Regions from separate parts of the Novosphingobium sp. SG720 genome, predicted to be linked through region 1. Evidence: predicted binding sites of a transcription regulator. Region 1 holds the regulator's gene; each other region holds the start of a gene.
The links. Region 1 encodes LexA, which represses DNA repair genes until DNA is damaged. Its sites were predicted from a motif close to GTTCCNCNCTTGTTCT; they were not measured.
Positions count from the first base shown of each region.

Region 2: the regulator LexA is predicted to act here: its motif matches at 2,730-2,745, upstream of FHW94_RS03450 (UvrD-helicase domain-containing protein).
Region 3: the regulator LexA is predicted to act here: its motif matches at 2,236-2,251, upstream of recA (recombinase RecA).
Region 4: the regulator LexA is predicted to act here: its motif matches at 2,307-2,322, upstream of uvrA (excinuclease ABC subunit UvrA).

Region 1 is NZ_JAAZQN010000001.1:1,182,108-1,186,702, reverse strand. Features, by position in the region: gene FHW94_RS05365 (molybdopterin molybdotransferase MoeA) at 1-986, shown strand, start outside; gene lexA (transcriptional repressor LexA) at 1,044-1,724, shown strand; gene FHW94_RS05355 (TetR/AcrR family transcriptional regulator) at 1,744-2,328, opposite strand; gene FHW94_RS05350 (darcynin family protein) at 2,468-2,821, shown strand; gene FHW94_RS05345 (LysE family translocator) at 2,929-3,558, shown strand; gene FHW94_RS05340 (ComEC/Rec2 family competence protein) at 3,934-4,595, opposite strand, start outside.
Region 2 is NZ_JAAZQN010000001.1:748,727-753,321, reverse strand. Features, by position in the region: gene rsmD (16S rRNA (guanine(966)-N(2))-methyltransferase RsmD) at 1-381, shown strand, start outside; gene FHW94_RS03460 (MFS transporter) at 425-1,711, opposite strand; gene FHW94_RS03455 (hypothetical protein) at 1,867-2,499, opposite strand; gene FHW94_RS03450 (UvrD-helicase domain-containing protein) at 2,749-4,595, shown strand, end outside.
Region 3 is NZ_JAAZQN010000001.1:714,648-719,242, forward strand. Features, by position in the region: gene FHW94_RS03320 (ATP-binding protein) at 1-1,938, shown strand, start outside; gene recA (recombinase RecA) at 2,327-3,397, shown strand; gene FHW94_RS03330 (DUF389 domain-containing protein) at 3,694-4,595, shown strand, end outside.
Region 4 is NZ_JAAZQN010000001.1:696,294-700,888, reverse strand. Features, by position in the region: gene uvrA (excinuclease ABC subunit UvrA) at 1-2,296, opposite strand, end outside; gene FHW94_RS03250 (ABC transporter ATP-binding protein) at 2,410-3,147, opposite strand; gene FHW94_RS03245 (iron ABC transporter permease) at 3,159-4,154, opposite strand; gene FHW94_RS03240 (ABC transporter substrate-binding protein) at 4,151-4,595, opposite strand, start outside.

The DNA.
Region 1 (4,595 bases):
CGTTTGCCGGCAATGTCGGCCATGGCGAGGCGGTGCGGATCAGCACGGGTGCGGCCATGCCGCCCGGCGCGGATTGCGTGCTCTTGCAGGAAGACGCCGCGCGCCAGGGCGATGCGCTCATGCTCACCGGCACCCCGCCCAGCCCGCCATCGCGGCACATCCGCCCGGCCGGGATGGATTTTGCCACGCACGATCCGCTGTTGCCCACCGGCACGCGGCTTGGCGCCGCGCAGATTGCCCTGGCGATCGGCGCCGGGCACGGCCATGTGCCGGTGCGCCGCCGCCTGCGCCTGGCGGTGATCGACAGCGGCGATGAACTCGCCGCCCCCGGCCGCCCCCTGCTGCCGCACCAGATCCCGGCCAGCAACGGGCCGATGCTGGCCGCCATGGCCGCGGCCCTGCCGGTTGACGTGCGGCGCATCGGCCCCGTGCCCGATCGGCTCGATGCCCTGGCGGCCGCCATCGATGGCGTGCGCAACGCCGATGTGGTAGTGACCAGCGGCGGCGCTTCGGTGGGCGATCACGATCTCGTTCGTCCGGCGCTTGAAGCGGTGGGCGCGCGCATCGATTTCTGGCGTGTGGCGATCAAGCCGGGCAAGCCGCTGCTGGTGGGCCATCGCGCCGCAACCTCGCTCGCCAGCCCGCAGGTGATCCTCGGCCTGCCAGGCAATCCGGCCTCGGCCTATGTCACGGCGCATCTGTTCCTGCTGCCGCTGCTGCGCGCGGCCCTGGGCGCAGCGCAACCCCTGCCCGCGCCGCTCCATGCCGCGCTGGCCCAGGCGTTGCCCGCTGGCGGCAGCCGCACCGAATTCCTGCGTGGCACATGGGACGGCCACGGCGTGACGCTCGATCCGCTGCAGGATTCCGGCGCCATTTCCCCCATCGCGCGGGCCAATTGCCTGGTGCGGCGCGAACCCGGCGCACCGATGCAACCGGAAGGGAGCCTTGTGCCGATCTATCTGCTCGATTTTGGCGGATTTGCTTGACGGGTTCGGTTTGGTTGCTTATTCGTTCCGCATTCGTTCGCCAAAGGAGACTTGCGGATGCTCACGCGCAAGCAGCACGAACTGCTCTCGTTCATCCAGACGCGCCTTGATGATTCCGGCATTTCCCCTTCGTTTGAAGAAATGAAGGAAGCGCTCGATCTCAAGTCCAAGTCTGGCGTGCACCGCCTGATCTCCGCGCTGGAAGAGCGCGGCTTCATTCGTCGCCTGCCCAACCGCGCCCGCGCGCTTGAAGTGATCCGTGAGCCGGAAAGCCTGGCCACCAAGGCTGCCCCGCGCAACGCCACGCCACGTCCCGCTCCCGCGGCGGCCCGCCCCACTCCGGTGGCGGCGAACGACGTGATCGAAATCCCGCTGCACGGCCGCATCGCCGCCGGCGCCCCGATCGAAGCACTGGAAGGCTCGGCCATGCTGCCCGTGCCCGCCGCCCTGCTCGGCTCTGGCGAGCACTACGCGCTTGAAGTGTCCGGCGATTCCATGATCGAGGCGGGCATTCTGGATGGCGACTATGCCCTGGTGCGCCGCACCAACACCGCCCGCGACGGTGAAATCGTCGTCGCCCTGGTGCGTGGTGAGGAAGCCACGCTGAAATACCTCCACCACGAAAAGGGCCAGATCCGGCTCGATCCTGCCAACGCGGCCTATGACCCGCAGTTCTACGCGCCTGACGAAGTGGAAGTGCAAGGCAAGCTCGCCGGGCTGCTACGCCGCTATCATTGATGCCCACCGCGGCGGATGATCATGCATCCGCCATGGGAATGACCGCAACAGGCGGGGCGGCAGTGGCAAGATAGCCATGGACCGCCCGCCACACCCGCCCGGCGAGCGCGGCCTGGTCCTGTTCCTGCCGCTCGCCGGCGGCATCGATCATCCCTTTGACGATGGCCATCACATCGTGCGCCGCTTCGTCCAGATCGCTCTGCGTGCCAAGGTCGGTCTGAATCAGAACAGTGCGCAAAATCCCATGGAGATGGCGCGATACGCGCTGCGTTTCCGGGTCATGCGGCATTCGTGCCTCTTCCACATCGAGCAGGCGCGCCAGCTTGGGCCGTCGCAATTGATGGGCCACGGCCGCGCCGATCATCCGGACCAGTGCCTCCTGGCCTGAAACGCGCGCCAGCGCCTCTTCGCACTCGGCGATCAGGATCGATGTCTCGCGCACGATCAGCGCGCCAACCAGCGCCTCCTTTCCGGGGAAATATTGATAGAGCGAACCCACGCTGACGCCCGCCCGCGCCGCAACCGCGTTGGTGGTCAGCGCGGCGATTCCCCCCTGCTCCAGAATGCGAGCCGCCGCCTCGACGATAGCCGCCACGGTTTCCACCGCCCGCGCCTGTCTCGGCAGTTTCCGGGGGACCTGGCGCGGTGGGGGAGACGGTTCGGGCATGGCGGGAATGCGAGTAGCCAAATGTGATGATCTGCTCGCATTCTAGGGACCTCACTGCACAATGCAAGGATGCACCATGACCAAGCAATTTACCCCCGCGCTCACCGTCTTCATGCTGGTGAAGACCTCGCCCGAATGGCTCGGCTTTTCCATCGATCGCCGCTTCGCCCTGCTGGGCGAGCATGTCAGCCCGATCCTCGAAAGATATGCCGACAGGGTGTCGCTGCGCTTTTTCGACGTGGAATTCTACGCCACGCGCGTCACCGACGTGTGGATGTGGGAAGCAGTCGATCACCACAGCTACGAGTTGCTGGTCGAAAGCCTGCGCGAAACGCCGTTTTGGGACCGGTATTTCTCGATCGTCGAAATCCTGCCCGGCGTCGAGAACGCCTATGCCAACAATTATGATCGACCAGCCCTGACGGCTTGAGCACCGCTGGCGTGGGACGAGCCGGCCGCCCGCCCCACGCCGCCGGCGCTGGGACAACCGGCACGGCAAGAACTGGCTCGCGATCGGCCAGCATGGTAGAAGCGCACATGGCCCAAATCACCTTGCTGCTCGCGTTTCTCGCAGCTGTTGCCATCCTGACGATCACGCCGGGTTTAGACACGGCACTGGTGCTTCGCGCAGCAGCGGTGGAAGGCAAGCCTGCCGCCGCGCGCGCCGCCCTGGGGATCGCGCTTGGCTGCCTGGCCTGGGGCGCGGCGGCCGCGCTCGGCCTCGGCGCTGTGCTGGGCGCCTCAAAGATCGCCTATACCGTGGTGAAACTGGCGGGCGCGGCCTACCTCCTGTGGCTGGGCATCAAGCTCTTGTGGAAACCGCGCGGCTCCTTGGATAGCGGCGCCGGTTCAACCCGCGCCAACACGGCGACGAACGCGTTCTGGCGCGGCTTCCTCACCAACCTGCTCAATCCCAAGGTGGGTGTGTTCTACGTCACCTTCCTGCCCCAGTTCGTGCCCCCTGGCGCGAACGTGGCGGCCTATTTGTTCGGGCTGGCCTGCGTCCATGTCGTGCTGGGACTGGCCTGGTTCGCGGCGCTGATCGCAGCCACCGCGCGACTGGGCACGGCCCTGCAGAAACCTCGCCTTGTTACCATGCTCGATCGCCTGACGGGCGGGGTCTTCGTGGGCTTCGGCCTGAAGCTGGCTGTTTCCTCCACCCGCTAGACCGCAGAATTTCACCTTCGCAGGAAAAGTAGTGCACCTGGCCGAAAAACCAGCCCTTTGTCGACTGGCCGGCTGCATCGCATAACGGCCGGAAGCGGGCGCGCCGCATCAGGGCGGCGCAACTGGATTGGGCAAACTTGCCATCGGAATCCACGGTGGATCCTGTTGTCCGCCAAGCGCTCGGGCTTCCATCGGCGTCCACGCCGAGCCGAAAGCGCAGTTGGGCTTGCTCCCCGGCCTGCAACGGACCGCCGGGAAAATCGCCAGGATCAACACACTAACCCCGAGGCTGGCGGGGCTTCCGCCATCGTCGCTTACAGCCCCAGCTTTGCATCAGATCATCCACGCAGCCGTCCAGCGCTGCCAACGCCGGCATCACCGCCCAGCCACCTTCGTCTGGCAGCAGGGCTGCGTCCCCGTCAAGGCAGGGCGCCTCACCCACGGCTCCGGCGCCGGAAACCAGCCGTGCTGGCCTTCGCCTTGGGCGACGGTCACCACTTTGCCTCTGGCGAGGTAGATCGCCAGCCCGCCGGTTTGGCGCAACAGGCGGCGGTCGGCCTTGAGCCAGCGCGGGCGGCACGTGACCGGCAGGGTGCGATCGGCGATGACGATATCCGCCAATGCGCAGGCGCGGGCGAGGTCGCCAAGGTCAACGCGGTCGCGGCCCCGGCTCATCAGCACGGTATAGGCCCGGCCCTGTCGCACCAGCACGGCGCGGCAGAAATCCTCGTTGCACCGCGCGCCGCGCCAGGTGTCGAGACTGCGCGCCTCACCCTCCAGCCCGGCGTTTTCCAGCAGCGTGGACGGGGTATAGTCGCTGCGCGTGTCGCGCAGCATCAGCAGGTCGGGCCCTTCGCCCGCAAGGCCGACATGGTGCCCATCGCCGGTCACCAGCACATCGGGCGTGGGCTGCAACGCTGTCAGCATGGCGCCGAGACATATGGGCACGAAACCCCACAGCCGCACTTTGCCGGTCCACAGCGCCAGCCACAGGAGGCCCGCCACCAGCAGGCCGAACACCCATCCCGGCATGCCCG
Region 2 (4,595 bases), 430 kb from region 1:
GGTGCGCTGGGGCTGGAAGCGCTGTCGCGCGGGGCGGCGCATTGCCTGTTCGTGGAACAGGACGCGGCCGCCATCCGCGCGATCCGTGCCAACCTCACCGCCTTCCGCGTGCAGGCCCAGGCCGATGTGCGCGCCTCGTCCGTCCTGTCGCTGGGACCGGTCAAGGAACCGCTGGACCTGATCCTGCTCGATCCGCCCTATGGCTCCGGCGCGGGCGCGGTGGCGGTGGACAAGCTGGTCCGGCTGGGCTGGATCGGCGAAGGCACTTGGGTGAGCCTGGAAACCCACGCCGACGAAGCGCCGCAGATCAAGGCCTGCGAAGTGGAAAGCGAACGCAAGGTGGGCAAGGCACGGCTCACGTTGCTGCGCTTGAAGGCCTGACAAGGGCAGCGCTGGCGCCCTTCGACAGGCTCAGGACAGGCCCCTAGCGCGCTGGCTTGGGCGCCAGCAGCACACCCGCCAAAGTCACCGCCCCTGCCACCGTCAGGAACAGGCCCACGCTGGCCGTGCCACCGCGCGCCGCCAGCAATTGTGCCGCGAACGGCGCCAGCGCGCCGCCGATGATCCCGCCCACGTTGAACGCGATCGAAATGCCGGTGTAGCGCACCGGCACGGCATAGAGCGTGGGCAGCCAGGCGCCGAGCGGGCCATAGACCAGCCCCATCACGAACAGCGCCAGGGCCAGCGTGGCAAAGACCACCGGCAGATGCCCCGATCCCAGCCCCAGGCCGAAGACCAGCCCGACCAGCGCCGTGAGCCCCGCGCCCACGCGCAGCACGGCGGCCGGCCCGCGCTTGTCTGCCCACCAGCCCGCCAGCGCGATGCCCGCAGCCAGGAAGAAATTGGCGGCCAGTTGCACCGCCAGGAATTCCTGCTTGGCATAGCCGAGCTTGATGGTGGCAAATGAAAGCGCGAAAGTGGTGGCGAGATAGAAGATGGCAAAGCAGGCGACGACGCCCGCGATGCCGGCCAAGACCGCACCGGGATGATCGGCCATCAGGCGGCCAACCGGGACCTTGGGCGGAGGCGCGGCTTCCACCGCTTCACGGAAGGCGGCGGTTTCCCCGATCTTGAGCCGCACCCACAGGCCCAGGCCGACCAGCAGCGCGCTGGCCAGGAACGGCACGCGCCAGCCCCAGCTGGCAAAGGCGGCTTCGGGCAAAGTCAGTCCAAGGATCAGGAACAGCCCGTTGGCAAACAGGAAGCCGAGCGGCGCGCCCAATTGCGGCGCCGCGCCAAAGCGCGCTTCCCAGCCCTTGGGCGCATTTTCAACCGCCAGCAGCGAAGCCCCGCCCCATTCGCCGCCCAGGCCAAAGCCCTGGCCGAAGCGCAACAGGCACAAGAGCGCGGGCGCCACTGGCCCAGCCATGGCATAAGTCGGCAGGAAGGCGATCAGCATGGTCGATCCGCCCATCAGCATCAGGCTGGCCACCAGGGTCGACTTGCGCCCCACGCGATCACCGAAATGGCCGAACGCGATGGCCCCCACCGGCCGCGCCACGAAGGCCAGGCCAAATGTCATGAACGAAAGCAGCACTTGCGCCTCGGGCGCCTGGGCCGGAAAGAACAGCGGACCGATCACCAGGGCCGCAGCCGTGGCATAGATATAGAAGTCATAGAATTCGACCGCCGTACCAACCAGGCTGGCAGCGAGAATCCGGGCGTGCTGGCGGATAGGATGGACGGCGTGGAGCGGGGTGGGCGCGGTCATAACGCACGCGACGTTCCCGCCGGCCGGTGCGTTGTCAAGCGAACAATGATCTTGTGCACCGCACGCAAAAGGGGCGCCGGTTTCCCGGCACCCCTTCCCCGTTGGCCCGTCCCATTGTCAGGGCAACAGTGTTGCGACCCTTCAGGGCTTATCGGTTACACGCCGCCGCGGTTGCGGCAGTTGTCCGTGACGGTGCGCGAACACACCGGATACTTCTTGGCGGGCATCGCGCTGGTATCGCTGTTCGCAGCGTACTGGCTGTTGCTGCCGGCCGTCGCGCTGCTGCCGCTGTCCGTGGCAGCATCCGCCGCCGGGACGGGCGAAGGCGCCGTGTTGGCCGCCATGCCACCCGAAGTGCTGCCCTGGGCGTCAGTTCCGGCGGCGGGCGCCGGCGGCGTGCTGCCGGCAGCCGATGCCGTGGCACGGCCCTGGACCTGCGCCACGATCGACGGCCAGATCTGGGCGCGCTGGTCGGGCGTCATCGCATAGACCTGACCACGCTGGGTATCGTTCAGCGCCCACCAGCCCTTCTGCTGGTCAGCATTGAGCGACCAGAAGTATTCCTGCTGGGCCGAAGGCCAGGCATCATACTTGGCCTTCAGATCGGCCGGCCAGGTATCATACTGGCCCTTCTGCTCGGTGGTCATCGAAAACGGCCCGGCAGGCGCTGCGGCAGCGGCCGCATCCGCAGTCGCGGGCGGGGTGGTGGCGGCCGACTGGGCGTGCAGTGCAGCCGGGATCGAAGCAACGGCAAGCGCAAAAGCGCTGATAGACATGATCTTTCGCATGGGGATCTTCTCCTGTTCCCAAGATCAGAATTTGTCCAAGTTACGCCCCATCCCTTCATTTCGTTTCCGCCCAATCGGCAAGGCGTGATCTTGCGTCGATCAGCCGATCGACTTGCCCCTGGCATACGACAAACCGTGTTTTTGTTGATGTATGACAGATGAATAACCGGCAATCACCGCGTCCGATGGCAAATGGCTCGGGGCAAATCCGCCTTGCGCGCGCGCATCCAGTTCCCTACTTGTTCCACGGTGACAAGCTTTGCCCCCCCTTCCCATGCCGCTGGAACAGAACCCGACTGGCTTTCCGGCCTGAACCCGCCGCAGCGCGAGGCCGTGCTGACCACCGACGGGCCAGTGCTGATGCTGGCCGGCGCCGGCACGGGCAAGACCGCCGCGCTGACCGCGCGCCTCGCCAACCTGTTGCGCCAGCGCCTGGCTTACCCTTCCCAAATCCTGTGCGTGACATTCACCAACAAGGCCGCGCGCGAAATGCGCGAGCGCGTGGGGCAGCTGATCGGCCCGGCGGTGGAAGGCATGCCCTGGCTGGGCACGTTCCATTCGATCGCGGCCAAGATGCTGCGCCGCCATGCCGAACTGGTCGGGCTGACCAGTTCCTTCACCATCATCGATACCGATGATCAGTTGCGCGTACTCAAGCAGTTGATCCAGGCCGAAGGCGTGGATGACAAGCGCTGGCCGGCCAAGCAACTGGCCGGGCTGATCGACCGCTGGAAGAATCGCGGGCTTGCCCCGGCCGACCTGGATGCCGGGGAAAACGAAGCCTATGCCAATGGGCGCGGCGCGCATTTCTATGGCCTCTATCAGGACCGGCTGCGCACCATCAACGCCTGCGATTTCGGCGACCTGACGCTGCACATGCTGACGATCTTTCGCCAGCATCGCGATGTGCTGCAAACCTGGCAGGACCGCTTCCGCTATATCATGGTGGACGAATACCAGGACACCAACGCGGTGCAGTACCTGTGGCTGCGGCTCTTGGCGCAAGTGCGCAAGAACATCTGCGTGGTGGGGGACGACGATCAGTCGATCTATTCCTGGCGCGGCGCGGAAGTGGCCAATATCCTGCGCTTCGAAAAGGATTTTCCCGGCGCCAAGGTGATCCGGCTGGAGCAGAATTATCGCTCCACCCCACATATCCTGGGCGCGGCATCGGGCCTGATTGCCGAGAACGCGCAGCGGCTGGGCAAGCAATTGTGGACCGAGCAGGACGGCGGCGACAAGCTGCGCGTGATCGGCGTGTGGGACGCGCCCGAGGAAGCGCGCCGCGTGGGCGAGGAGATCGAGCGGCTGGAGCGCGAGGGCTGCCCGTTGGATCGCGTGGCGATCCTGGTGCGCGCGCAGTTCCAGACGCGCGAATTCGAAGACCGCTTCATCCAGATCGGCCTCGCCTATCGCATCGTCGGCGGCTTCCGGTTTTACGAACGCGCCGAAGTCCGCGACGCGCTCGCCTATCTGCGGCTGGTGGGCCAACCTTCGGACGACCTGGCGTTCGAGCGGATCTTCAACACGCCCAAGCGCGGTTTGGGCGACAAGACGCTGGAGAAGCTGTTCCGCTTTGCCCGCTCGCAACAGGTGCCGCTGCTGCGCGCGGCCTATGACATTGCCGATACCGACGAATTGCCCGCCCGCGCGCGCAACACCCTGCTGGCGCTGGTGCGCGATTTCCTGCGCTGGCGGGATCAGGTGGCGACGCTCTCGCCCGCCGAACTGGCGCGCACGATCCTGGACGAGAGCGGCTATACCGGCGCGCTCCAGGCCGAGAAGACCGCCGAGGCCAATGGCCGGCTGGAAAACCTGTCCGAACTCGTCCGCGCGATGGAAGAATATGAAACGCTGGGGGATTTCCTGGAGCATGTGAGCCTTGTCATGGACAACGAGGCGGCGGCCAACGAGGAGAAGGTCACGATCATGACCATCCACGCGGCCAAGGGCCTGGAATTCGACCAGGTGTTCCTGCCCGGCTGGGAAGAAGGGGTGTTCCCCTCGCAGCGCGCGCTGGATGAAGGGGGGCTCGCCAGCCTGGAGGAAGAGCGGCGCCTTGCCTATGTGGCGATCACGCGGGCGCGGCGGCGCTG
Region 3 (4,595 bases), 470 kb from region 1:
TGCCGTTTCGTGCCGCTGGCGCAGGCCGATCTGGTGGCCGACATGGCCGGCCATGTCGCGGGCAAGCTCGGCCGCGCACTGGCGCGCGAGGGTATCCAGGCCGCCGTGGTCATGCCCGATGGGCGGGTGCGGGCGGCCAACACCGCCTTTGCCGCCCGCGCCAATGGCGAGGGCAGCGCTGTTGTCGGCAGCGATTTCGTTTCCTGGTTCCGCGCTGATGATAGCGAGCGCATCTTCTATGCCCGCGAAGGCGCGCGGGGCATGCCAGTGCGCTTTGTCCATGTGCCGGTTGTCGATCCCGATGGCGTGGCAGGCACCGGGGCCATTTCCGATCCGGCACGGGTGCCCTCGCTGTTCCTGATCATCGACAACGATGGCGCGCTCGGTGATGCGCGCGCGGGGCTTCCGCAGATCGAGGCGCTGCTTTCGCGCCTGCCGCTCGGCCTGGCGATGACCGACCGCGATGGCCGTTTTCTCTTTGCCAACCGTGCTTTCCTGCGCGCCGCGGGCCACGACGATACCGTCCCGCCGCCCTATCCGTCCGACCTGGTGATCCGCGAGGACAAGGGCGCCCTGGCCGATGCCGTGCGCCGCTATACCCAGGGCGCGCCCACGGCCGGAGACGTGGCGGTGCGGCTGCGCGCTTCGCCCGAAGAGCCGGTCTCGCTCAGCCTGGCTGGTGTGCGCGGCATCGGTGAGGGGGCGGTGCTGCTGTCCCTCAAGGATTCGACCGAGGAAGCCCGCCTCAAGCGCGAGATCGCGCAGGCCACCAAGATGCAGGCCGTGGGCCAGCTCGCCGGCGGGGTGGCGCACGATTTCAACAACGTGCTCACCGCGATCATCGGCTATTGCGACTTGATCCTGATGCGCCACACGCCCGGTGACAGCGATTACGACGATATCCAGCAGATCAAGGCCAATTCCAACCGTGCCGCCTCGCTCACCCGGCAATTGCTGGCGTTCTCGCGCCAGCAGACGCTGCGCCCCGAAGTGCTGCAACTGCCCGATGTGGTGGCCGAGGTTTCCACGCTGTTGAAGCGCCTGCTGGGCGAGAAGATCCAGCTCGACGTGACGCATGACCGCGATCTGGGCCTGGTGCGCGCCGATCCGGTGCAACTGGAGCAGGTGCTGCTCAACCTGGCGGTGAACGCGCGCGACGCGATGACCGCCAATGGCACCGATACCAAGGCCGGCGGCACGCTGCGCATCGCCACGCGCCGCGTCACCGCGAATGACGTGCGCGCAATGAAAAGCGAAATCCTGCCGATCGCGGATTACACCGCGCTGGTCGTGGAAGACACCGGGCACGGCATCAAGCCTTCGCAGATTGGCAAGATTTTCGAACCGTTCTTCACCACCAAGGAAAAGGGCAAGGGCACCGGCCTTGGCCTGTCCACCGTCTATGGCATCGTCAAGCAATCGGGCGGGTTTATCTTTGCCGATAGCGAGGTGGGCAAGGGCACGCGCTTTACCATCTATCTGCCTGTCCACGTGCCCGATCCAGCCGAGGCGGCCGAAGCCGCGCGGCCCAAGGCCGAAACGCGCCGCACGGAGTGGACTGGCGGCGGGCGCGTGCTGCTGGTGGAAGATGAAGACACCGTGCGCGCCGTGGCCGAACGGGCCTTGGTGCGCCAGGGCTATGAAGTGACCACGGCCGCCGATGGCGAAGACGGGCTGGAAGCACTCGCCCGCATCATGGCTGCGGGCAACGACATCGACCTCGTGGTGTCCGACGTCGTCATGCCTTCGATGGACGGGCCCGCCATGGCGCGCGAGATTCGCCGGGTGAAACCCGATCTGCCCGTGCTGTTCATGTCCGGCTATGCCGAGGAACAGCTCCGCCGCGAGATCGACATTCCCAACATGCATTTCCTGGCTAAGCCGTTTTCCGTGGCGCAGATCGTGGCGGCGGTGGAACAGGTGCTGCGCGGCGGCTGATTGCCCGTCCACCACCCGCTGCGCGGGCGGTCCTCTCCCCATCGCTGCGCGACAGGGAGGATCAAGCAGGTCCTCCCCCTGCAGGGGGAGCGTGGCAAGCCGCAGGCCTGACGAAGGGGGCAAGGAACAAAGCCACCCTGAGTCGCCAATGCTGCCACGATGGAAGCAATTCCCGATATTCGCAAAAGACCATGATTTCGCGTCTGTTGCGGCCCGCTTCAGCTTGCAAACAGGCCCGGAAATCCCCATGATTCCAAGCGACGGCAGGAATTGTCGCCAGTCTGGAGTGAAATTTATGTTCCCCTCTTGTTCCTATGGAACAGAGTGAGTACATTGTTCTGCGTGTTGACGGTTCGTGTCAGCCATCTCTAGGCAAGGGGAAGCAGCCATGGCGGCGCAGCTCAAGCTCATTCAGGAAGGCAAAGAAAAGGACATGGATCGTCAGAAGGCGCTAGACGCCGCGCTGGCCCAGATCGACCGCGCATTCGGCAAGGGCTCGGTGATGAAGCTGGGCTCGAAAGAGACGATGCAGGTGGAGGCTGTTTCCACCGGCTCGCTCGGGCTTGATATTGCGCTGGGCATCGGCGGCCTGCCGCGCGGCCGCATCATCGAAATCTATGGTCCGGAAAGCTCGGGCAAGACCACGCTGGCGCTGCACGCCATTGCCGAGGCGCAGAAGACCGGTGGCACCGCTGCCTTCGTCGATGCCGAACACGCGCTTGATCCGGTCTATGCCAAGAAGCTGGGCGTCAACATCGACGAACTGATCGTCTCGCAGCCCGACACAGGTGAGCAGGCGCTGGAAATCGTCGACACGCTGGTCCGCTCCAACGCGATCGACATCCTGGTGGTGGACTCGGTGGCCGCGCTGGTCCCCCGCGCCGAAATCGAAGGCGAAATGGGCGATAGCCACGTCGGCCTTCAGGCCCGATTGATGAGCCAGGCGCTGCGCAAGCTGACCGGCTCGATCAGCCGTTCGCGCTGCATGGTGATCTTCATCAACCAGGTGCGCATGAAGATCGGGGTGATGTACGGCAACCCGGAAACCACCACCGGTGGTAACGCGCTCAAGTTCTATGCTTCGGTCCGTCTCGATATCCGCCGCACCGGCCAGATCAAGGATCGTGACGAAATCACCGGCAACACCACCCGCGTGAAGGTGGTCAAGAACAAGGTCGCCCCGCCGTTCAAGCAGGTGGAGTTCGACATCATGTATGGCGAAGGCATTTCCAAGATCGGGGAAATCCTCGATCTGGGGGTCAAGGCCGGCCTGGTGGAAAAGTCGGGCGCATGGTTCAGCTATGATTCCGTGCGCATTGGCCAGGGCCGTGAAAACGCCAAGAACTTCCTGCGCGAAAACGGCGAGCTGCGCGATCGGCTGGAAGCCGCGATCCGCGCCCGCACCGAGCAGGTGGCCGAAGGCCTGATGGCCGGCCCTGACGCCGACGACGACAACTGATCGGCGCGGCAGGCGCCCGGCGCGCCTGCTGGCCTTTCACCCGATATCCTGATCGGCGCGCCACCCATTGCGGGCGGCGCGCCGATTACGTTTTGTTTCCCGGTGTTTGCGCTGCCCGCCTGGCGCGTTTAAAGCGCGATGAGGCACAGCGGGAACCAGCTCCGTCGAAAAATCGCACGGCAGCAAAGCCTTGGTTCGCTTCACCACCATGGAGGCACGGCATTTCGATCCATACAGACACGACACCACAGCCCGTCCTGAACGCAGGGGGTTGGCGCGCGCGCTGGGCGGCCTGGATGACGGACGGCGTCGATCATGATGCCACGCTGCGGCAGGTGGTCGAGGATTCGGGATGGTCGGGCCGCTATGCCTTCCTGATCGTGATTTCGGCGATGCTCTCGCTGCTTGGCCTGCTGATGCCGTCGGTGGCTGTGCTGATCGGCGCCATGCTGCTTTCGCCGCTGATGATGCCGATCATTGGCCTGGGCTTTGGCATCGCCACGCTGGATTTTGCCGAAATGCGCCGTTCCGCCGTTGCGCTGGGGGCCGGATCGGTGATCGCCGTGGTGCTGTCCATCGTGCTCGTCCGGCTCTCCCCGATCCAGACCATCACCACCGAGATTGCCGGCCGCACCCATCCCACCCTGTTCGATCTTCTGGTGGCGCTGCTGTCCGCCGTTGCCGGTGCCTATGCCCTGATCCGCGGGCGGGGCGGCGCGGTGGTGGGCGTGGCCATTGCCATTGCCCTGATGCCGCCGCTGGTCGTCGTGGGCTTTGGCCTTGCCACCGGGAACGCCACGGTGTGGGGCGGGGCGCTGCTGCTGTTCGTGACCAACGCCGTGACTATCGCATTGACCGCCGCGCTGGTCGCCCGCGTCCATGGGTTCGGCAGCCACCTTTCGCCCCACCATACCGGCCTGCAACTCACGATGTTCCTGGCCGCGCTTGGCCTGCTGTCCGTGCCGCTCGGCGCGGCATTGCGCCAGATCGCGTTCGAATCGCTGGTCCAGCGCCAGGTGCGCGACACCATTCGCGAACGCTTTCCCGACAGCGCCCGCCTTGGCCAGTTGGACATCGATTACAGCGCCCGGCCGATCCGCGTGCGTGCCATGATCCTCACCCCCACGGTCGATCCGGCGGCCGATGGCCATCTTGCCGATGACTTGCGGGCGCGGCTGGTGCAGCCGGTCGATATCCA
Region 4 (4,595 bases), 490 kb from region 1:
AGCCGCGCGCCTGGGCTTCGGGCAGGCCGGCGAACCAGTCGCGGATCAGGGTGAACGAGCCGGTGTAGGTGGCCGGATTGGAGCGCGGGGTGCGGCCGATGGGCGACTGGTCGATCTCGATCACCTTGTCGCAGTGTTCGAGGCCCTTGATCGCGTCATGGGCGCCCGCGACCACGCGCGCACCGTTGAGCATGCGCGCGGCGCCGGCCTGGAGCGTATCGATGGTCAGGCTCGACTTGCCCGAGCCGGACACGCCGGTGACGCAACAGAACGTACCGAGCGGAATTTTGGCCGTCACGTTCTTGAGGTTGTTGGCCCGCGCGCCTTCGACCACGATCGACAGGCCATTGCCCTTGCGCCGCTTCTTGGGCACTTCGATGCGGCGCGCGCCGGTCAGGTATTGGCCGGTCAGGCTGTCTTCGCTGGACAGGATATCGTCCAGCGTGCCCTGAGCGACGATTTCGCCGCCGTGCACACCCGCCCCCGGCCCCAGATCGACGATGTAATCGGCCGTGCGGATCGCGTCTTCGTCATGCTCCACCACGATGACCGTGTTGCCGAGGTCACGCAGGCGCTTCAAGGTTTCGAGCAGGCGGTCGTTGTCGCGCTGGTGCAGGCCGATGGAGGGTTCATCGAGCACGTAGAGCACGCCCGAAAGGCCCGAGCCGATCTGGCTGGCCAGGCGAATGCGCTGCGATTCCCCGCCTGACAGCGTGCCGGACGTGCGATCGAGATTGAGGTAATCGAGGCCGACATTGTTGAGGAAGCCAAGCCGCTCGTTGATTTCCTTGAGGATGGCCTTGGCGATCTGGCTCTGCTGGCTGGTGAGCTTGCCATCGAGCGTGGCGAACCATTCCAGCGCATCGCTGACCGACAGGTGCGTGGCGGTGGAAATGTCGCTACCGGCCACTTTCACGCTCAACGCCTCGGGCTTCAACCGCGCGCCGTTGCAGGTTTCGCAGGGCTGCGCGGTCTGGAACTTGCCCAGTTCCTCGCGCATCCAGGCGCTTTCGGTCTGCAGCATGCGCCGGTTGAGATTGCCGATCACGCCTTCGAACGCCTTGGAGACGGTGTAGCTCTTCTTGCCGTCGATGAAGGTCAGCGGCACGGCCTTGCCGGCGGTGCCGTGGAGGATCACGATCTTCACTTCGCCCGGCAGCTTGTCCCACGGCGTGTCCAGGCTGAACCCGAAATGCCCGGCCAGGCTGGCGAGCACCTGCATGTAATAGGGGCTGGGCGGATTGGACTTGGCCCAGGGCACAATGGCGCCCTGCTTGAGGCTGAGATGCTCGTTGGGCACCACCAGTTGCGGATCGAACAGCAGCTTTTCGCCCAGGCCATCGCAGGCCGGGCAGGCCCCCTGCGGCGCGTTAAACGAGAACAGGCGCGGTTCGAGCGCGTCGAGCGTGAAGCCCGAGACGGGGCACGCGAACTTTTCGGACAGGACGATGCGGTTGTCGGGCAGGCCCGCGCCTTTCAACTGGCCCTTGGCGGCGCCCTTCTTGGCCTTTTCCGGCGGCGCCTCGCCATTCAGTTCCGCCACGGTGGTGTCGGCCAGGTCGATATAGACCAGGCCATCGGCCAGCTTGAGCGCCTGCTCGAAACTGTCGGCCAGGCGCGTCTGGATGCCGTCCTTCACCGCGATGCGGTCGACCACCACTTCGATGTCGTGCTTGTACTTCTTGTCGAGCGCGGGGGCGTCTTCGATGGCAAACATCTCGCCATCGATACGCACGCGGGTGTAGCCCGCCTTCTGCCACTCGGCCAGTTCCTTGCGGTATTCACCCTTGCGGCCGCGCACCACGGGGGCGAGCAGATAGGCGCGCGTGCCTTCGGGCAGGGCCATCACGCGATCGACCATCTGGCTGACGGTCTGCGCGCTGATCGGCAGGCCGGTGGCCGGCGAATAGGGAATACCCACCCGCGCCCACAGCAGGCGCATATAGTCGTAGATTTCGGTGACCGTCGCCACGGTGGAGCGCGGGTTGCGGCTGGTGGTCTTCTGTTCGATGGAAATGGCGGGCGAAAGGCCGTCGATGTGCTCCACATCGGGCTTCTGCATCATTTCCAGGAACTGGCGCGCATAAGCCGAAAGCGATTCGACATAGCGCCGCTGCCCTTCGGCATAGATCGTGTCGAACGCCAGGCTGGACTTGCCCGAGCCCGACAGGCCGGTGATCACCACCAGGCTGTCGCGCGGCAGATCGACATCGATGCCCTTCAGGTTGTGCTCGCGCGCGCCGCGCACGGAAAGGGTGGTCAATGCGCTACGCGCACGAGTGGATGCGGTCGACATGAAGGGCGGTGTTCCAGATTTGTTCGATTCACGCAAGCCTGTCGCAGCGCAGCAATAGCCGCGCAAGATGGCTGCGTGGGCAAGGAAGATTGATCTGGAATGTGGGAAGCCGGTCAGCCGATCGCAAGCGCGCGGCTGCGCCCGTCTCCCACCCAGCGCGCCTTGACCCCCCACACGCTGGCCAGCACCTCTTCGGCCAGGGCCACGTGCGGCGGGCCATTGGCCGCCACGGTGCCGCGATCGAGCACGATGACGTGATCGGCATGGTTCATCGCCAGGGCAAGATCGTGCACCACCACCACCACGCCCACGCCCTGGCCGGCCAGGCGGCGAAAATGGGCAAGCAGCGCCTGCTGGTGCGCCAGGTCGAGCGCGGCCAGCGGCTCATCCGCCAAGACCCAGCGCGGCTGCCCGGCCAGCACACGGGCGAGCAGGGCGCGGGCGCGCTCCCCGCCCGAAAGCGTGCCCACCTCGCGTCCGGCCAAGGCATTGAGATCGAGTGCGTCGAGCGCGGCCATGGTGGCGGCAGCGTCCACCTTGGCCGGGGTGCGGTGCGGCAGGCGGCCCAGCCGCACCAGCGTTTCCACCGTCACGTTCCATGCCACTTCGCCGGCCTGGGGCAGATAGCCGATCGCCAAGGCCCGCTCGCGCCCAGTCAATTCGCCCAGGCGATGCTGGCCCAGGCACACGCGGCCCGCGTCAGGCTCTACCAGGCCGGCCAGGGCGGATAGCAGGGTGGACTTGCCCGCGCCGTTCGGCCCGCAGATCACCGTCAGGCGCCCGGGCGCAAGGCCTGCGCGCACTTCGCGCAGGCGGCCCACCACGGTCACGGCTTCGGCAACAAGTTCCATGCGCGCCCCTTTCAGGCGAGACCACGCCGCAGGCGCAGCAGGAGGTGCAGGAAGAACGGCGCGCCCAGCAGGCTGAGCGCGATGCCCAGGCGCAGTTCCCCGCCCGCCAGCGGCAGGCAGCGGCACAGCGCATCGGCGACCAGCAACAGCAGGGCACCGGCCAGCGCGCTGGGCAGCAGCAGGCTGGACGGGCGGCGATCGGTGAACGGGCGGACAATGTGCGGCACCATCAGCCCGACAAAGCCGATGACCCCGGCGGCCGAAACCCCGGCGCCCACCACCAGCCCGACGCCCAGCACCATCATCCAGCGCAAGGCCGCGGGATCGAGCCCCATCGACCGCGCGGCCAGTTCGCCCAGCGTCAACGCATCGAGCGAGGGCCCTGCCCGCCACAGCACGGCAAGGCCCAGCGCGGTGAGCGGCGCGGCCAGCGCGACATCGTGCCAACTGCGGTCGGTGAGCGCGCCCATCAGCCAGGTCACGATCTCGGTCAGGGCAAAGGGATTGGGCGCCAGGCTGATCGCCAGGCTGGTGAGCGCGCCGGCAAGGCTGGAAAGCATCATCCCCGCCAGGGTGAACAGCGCCACCCCGCCGGCCAGGCCGGTGCGCGGCCCCGAAGCGATCAGGGCGAGCAGGACCATGCCGCCCGCCGCGCCTGCCAGGGCCATAGCCGGTAGCGCGAAAGGCTGCACCGCAAAGCCCATGAACAACGACAATACAGCACCCAATGCAGCCAGCGGCGCCACCCCGAACAGGCCGGGATCGGCCAGCGGATTGCGCAAGTATCCCTGCATCGCCGCGCCTGACGCGCCCAGCCCGGCGCCCACCACCACCGCCAGCACCGCCCGCGGCAGGCGCAGTTGCGCCAGGATCACCGTGGCATTGGCACTGTATGGGGCCCCGGCCGGATCGAACGGATTGATCCACACCTGCCCCGCCATCAGGCACAGCGGAAACAGCAGCAGGAGCAGCGTGGCAAGCACCACGGGCAAAGCGGCTCGGTTCATTGCGGCCTACCCAAAGCTTTGTCCAACGCAGGGCCTTCCAGTTCGCGGCGCACCGCCACCAGCCGATCGAGCAGGCGCGGAATCGTGGGGCCACCGCAATAGATGAGATTGGGCGCGATCGGCGCGCGCGCGGTGTGCGTCAATGCGGCGAGCGCGGGGTGGAACAGCAGCCGGTCTTCGTCCGGGCCGGTGCCGGGCACGATCGTGCCCGGTGCCGGGCCCACCGCCAGGATCACGCGCGGCGGATCGGCCAGCATGCGCTCCAGCGGCAGGCGTTCGGATTGGCCCAGCCCGCGCTGCGCGCTGAAATTGGCAAAACCCGCCTGGCTCATCAGGTCAGAGACCAGCGTGTGCTGGCCCGGCACCAGCCCGCCCGGCTCCCACAACACGGCCGGAATGGGAACATGGCCGGGCGGCGGCGCAGCCTCTGCCACGGCGCGA